DNA from 2 places in the Shinella sp. HY16 genome. Region 2 is predicted to be linked to the other one. Evidence: predicted binding sites of a transcription regulator. Region 2 holds the regulator's gene; the other holds the start of a gene.
The links. Region 2 encodes HrcA, which represses chaperone genes, less so after heat shock. Its sites were predicted from a motif close to GTTAGCACTCNCNNNNNGNGAGTGCTAAC; they were not measured.

Region 1 (2,201 bases), on a different contig from region 2:
TGCGAAGCTTAGTTTCCGCATCCAGAGCACCAATATCGTTAGAAGTGATCGAACCAGACGTCGGCGCAACCAAGCCGTTGAGTGTCCGGATGAGGGTAGATTTGCCTGCGCCGGATCTACCGAGGAGCACGACGAACTGACCCTGGTTGAACGTCAATGTCGTTGTCTTCAAAGCTTGGGTGCCGTTGGCATAGGTCACGGCAACTCCGTTCAGAGCCAGCATCACAATAATCCTGATCGTTAGTGGTGCATCGATTGAATATTTGCATCACTATGGGCGACATATGACGTCCGTTTATCAGGCTCGTGAAACTTCAATGACAGCACTTAAACTCAGCTCTACCTCCTCGCGTAGCTGCGATGGAGAAATTTCACCCAGAGCCGCCTGATCATGACGGCCCGGTCCCAATTCTACACCACCTTGACGGATGCTATCCCATATTCGGCCAGATAAACCGGCCCTTCTCCAGCCGCCGGGTAAAAAGGCAGGCGCCCAGACCATCATGCCAGATGATCTTCAAAATATCCGATCTGCGGCCCCTGAAGACGAAGAGATGCCCTGACAACGGATCATGCTGCAGAACCTCCTGCACCCGAAGCGCCAAGGAGGGAAAGCCACAGCGCATGTCCGTATATCCGCGCCTTCCTGGCGGGCACCCTTGATCCCGAATATTCCCGTCAGCTGACCGAGCAACTACGACAGGCAGGCGTCCCGGTTTGACCATGCCGTCGCTGGCAATTAATCTGAGCACGTGGCGGATGTTTGCAAGCAGACCCGGATGTTTGCGAGCACATTGGCAAAGAGCGTGAGCACGACGCCCGCTCCATTGTCAGATAATTCGAGCAGAAAATGCCGATGTTTGCGAGCAGAGGCGCTTATGTTGGCAAGCCGCTACACGTAGCCTTGGAGCTGGCGCTCGAGATCTGATGCAAACCGCATGCTTTCATCTCCGTTGTTCGACCCCGGAATGATGCCGCCATCATTCACGATCATCAACAAATTTCATTGTTCAAATTCGATTTTATCGTAGCATTACAGTATTTTAGCAGCCACTTCCGACGAGTGCTGATTTTTTTCGGCCAGCCTCTTGAAATGAGAAAATCGACAATCCAGATTTTTGCGCGCAGGGCGCTCATGAGAGGTCCTGTACCCGCCCGGACCGGTCATCCGGTCCGGCTCCGGGTGAACATCGTCATCACTGTTTGTCCATTGGAGGAAAACATGTCGTTCCGACCGCTTCACGATCGCATTCTCGTTCGCAGGGTTGAATCTGATGAAAAGACCAAGGGCGGGATCATCATTCCCGACACTGCCAAGGAAAAGCCGCAAGAGGGCGAGGTGATCGCCGTCGGCCCGGGCGCGCGCAACGACGCCGGGCAGGTTCAGCCGCTCGACGTCAAAGTCGGTGACCGCATCCTCTTCGGCAAGTGGTCTGGCACGGAGATCAAGATCGCCGGCGAGGATCTGCTGATCATGAAGGAAAGCGATGTCATGGGCATCCTCAAGGGCCGAGCCGAACAGAAGAAAGCCGCCTGAGCGGTCCCACCCATCCAACCAGTCACAAGCTGCCTATTGAGGAGTTAAAGAAATGGCTGCCAAAGACGTCAAGTTCAGCACCGACGCCCGTGAACGCATGCTGCGTGGGGTCGATGTGCTAGCAAATGCTGTGAAAGTGACCCTTGGCCCCAAGGGGCGCAATGTCGTGATCGACAAGTCCTACGGCGCGCCGCGCATCACCAAGGATGGGGTGTCGGTCGCCAAGGAAATCGAGCTTGAGGACAAGTTCGAGAACATGGGCGCGCAGATGCTGCGCGAGGTCGCCTCGAAAACCAATGATCTCGCTGGCGATGGCACGACGACCGCAACTGTGCTCGCCCAGGCCATCGTCAAGGAAGGCGCCAAGGCGGTTGCTTCCGGTATGAACCCCATGGACCTGAAACGCGGCATCGATCTCGCCGTCGATGCCGTGGTGAAAGATCTCAAGAAGAATGCGCGCAAGATCACAAGCAACTCGGAGATCGCGCAGGTCGGAACCATTTCCGCGAACGGCGATGAGGAAATTGGCCGTTATCTCGCGCAAGCCATGGAAAAGGTCGGCAATGAGGGCGTCATTACGGTCGAGGAGGCAAAGACCGCGGACACCGAACTCGAAGTGGTCGAAGGCATGCAGTTCGATCGCGGCTATCTCAGCCCGTATTTT
Region 2 (2,201 bases):
GCCCTGGATTTCGACGATACCGCCCGAACCGGTCATGACGAAATTGGCGTCGGTCTCCGCGGCGGAATCCTCGAGATAGTCGAGGTCGATGACCGACTGGGCGGCGAAGATGCCACAGGAGATCGCGGCGACATGGTCCTTCAGGACCTTCTCCACCTTGATCATGTTGCGGGCTTCCATCCACTTCAGGCAGTCGTGAAGGGCGATCCAGGCACCGGTAATGGACGCCGTACGCGTGCCGCCGTCAGCCTGGATGACGTCGCAGTCGACGGTGATCTGGCGCTCGCCGAGCGCTTCGAGATCGACGACGGCGCGCAGCGAGCGGCCGATGAGGCGCTGGATTTCCTGCGTGCGGCCGCCCTGTTTGCCGGCAGCGGCTTCACGCCTCATGCGGTCGCCGGTGGCGCGGGGCAGCATGCCGTATTCGGCGGTGACCCAGCCCTTGCCGCTGTTGCGCAGCCATGGCGGCGTCTTGTCTTCAAGGCTGGCCGTGACGAGCACATGCGTGTCGCCGAACTTGACGAGACAGGAGCCTTCGGCATGTTTGGAAATATTGCGCTCGAAGGAAACCTTGCGCATCTGGTCGGTTTTTCTGCCGGACGGCCGCATTGCGAACTCCTGTCTGAATTATCTGGGAAGCTGCTTTAGACCAGATCGCCGGGCGAGGGAATGGCAGCGCGGGGCAAGGCTTGTGTTTTGGCGCCTTGCGGCGGAAAATCGCGGCGGGAAAATCCGTTTTGCGCTCTCTTGCGAAATCACTATATTCCTGTCGGATAACAGGGTTTGCAGCGGAAAGATGGTTTTGAAGAAATCTCCGGGTCCTGACAGTCAGGCAGCGCTCGACGAGCGTTCGGGCGAAATCTTCCGCCGTATCGTCGAAAGCTATCTGGAAAGCGGCGAGCCTCTCGGCTCGCGCAACCTGTCGCGCATTCTGCCCATGTCGCTCTCGCCGGCCTCCGTGCGCAATGTGATGAGCGATCTTGAGGAACTCGGCCTCATCTATTCGCCGCATATCAGCGCCGGACGTCTTCCGACGCAGCTTGGCCTGCGCTTCTTCGTCGATGCCTTCATGCAGGTGGGCAACATTTCGTCGGAGGACCGCGCCTCGATCGAGCGCCATGTGCGCCCGCACGGCCAGAAGCACACCGCCGTCGAGACCATGATGAACGAGGCGAGCCAGGCGCTGTCGGGCATGTCGCGCGGGGCCGGCCTCGTCATCACCACGAAGAACGACGCCATCCTGAAACATGTCGAGTTCATCCGGCTGGAGCCGACCAAGGCGCTCGTCGTGCTGGTGGGCGATCACGACCTGGTGGAGAACCGCATCATAGAGCTTCCGGCGGGCGTCACGAGTTCGCAGCTCACCGAGGCCGCCAATTTTCTCAACGCCCACCTTGCCGGTAACACGCTGCTGGAGGCGCGCGCCCAGCTGGAGCGGTTGCGCGGAGAAATCAGCGGCGAGCTGGACAAGCTGTCGCAGGACCTCGTCGAGCGCGGGCTGATGGTCTGGTCCGGTGGTTTCGATGAGGGCAAGCCGACGCGGCTCATCGTGCGCGGCCGGGCGAACCTCCTGGAGGGGCTCGCCGGCGCCGAGGATATCGATCGCCTGCGCATGCTCTTCGACGACCTCGAGCGCAAGGACAGCCTGATCGAGCTCCTGAACCTGGCCGAGACGGGGCCGGGCGTGCGTATCTTCATCGGCTCGGAAAACAAGCTCTTCTCGTTGTCCGGTTCCTCGCTGATCGTCGCCCCCTATCGCGACGGTGACGACAAGATCGTCGGCGCCGTCGGCGTTATCGGGCCGACGCGGCTCAACTATTCCCGGATCGTGCCCATGGTGGACTACACCGCCCAGCTGATCTCGCGGCTTTCACGCTGACGGCCTGCAAACCGGGCATCAGCCCTTGATTTTTCGGGATCAAAGCTCGATATCGGGCCCAAACCCTTACAAGATGGAATTCGGAGTACGTCATGACCGACGAGAACAAGAACCATGGACCTGACGAAGCGGTAGAGAACATTCTTGCCGCCGACACGTATGCGCCGGAAGAGGCGGGTGATCCGGCGGAGCCGGATCCGGTCGATGCGCTGCGCGCGGAAAATGCCGATCTCAGGGACAAGTACCTGCGTCTCGCCGCCGAGATGGACAACCTGCGTCGCCGCACCGAACGCGACGTGAAGGATGCCAAGTCCTACTCCGT

Region 1: the regulator HrcA is predicted to act here: its motif matches at 1,043-1,071, upstream of K0P03_RS20615 (co-chaperone GroES).

Annotation. Positions count from the first base shown of each region.
Region 1 covers NZ_JAHYXL010000002.1:109,009-111,209, reverse strand. Annotated here, with positions in the region: gene phnC (phosphonate ABC transporter ATP-binding protein) at 1-223, opposite strand, end outside; gene tnpB (IS66 family insertion sequence element accessory protein TnpB) at 432-626, opposite strand; gene K0P03_RS20615 (co-chaperone GroES) at 1,223-1,537, shown strand; gene groL (chaperonin GroEL) at 1,590-2,201, shown strand, end outside.
Region 2 covers NZ_JAHYXL010000001.1:6,628-8,828, forward strand. Annotated here, with positions in the region: gene rph (ribonuclease PH) at 1-609, opposite strand, end outside; gene hrcA (heat-inducible transcriptional repressor HrcA) at 803-1,879, shown strand; gene grpE (nucleotide exchange factor GrpE) at 1,972-2,201, shown strand, end outside.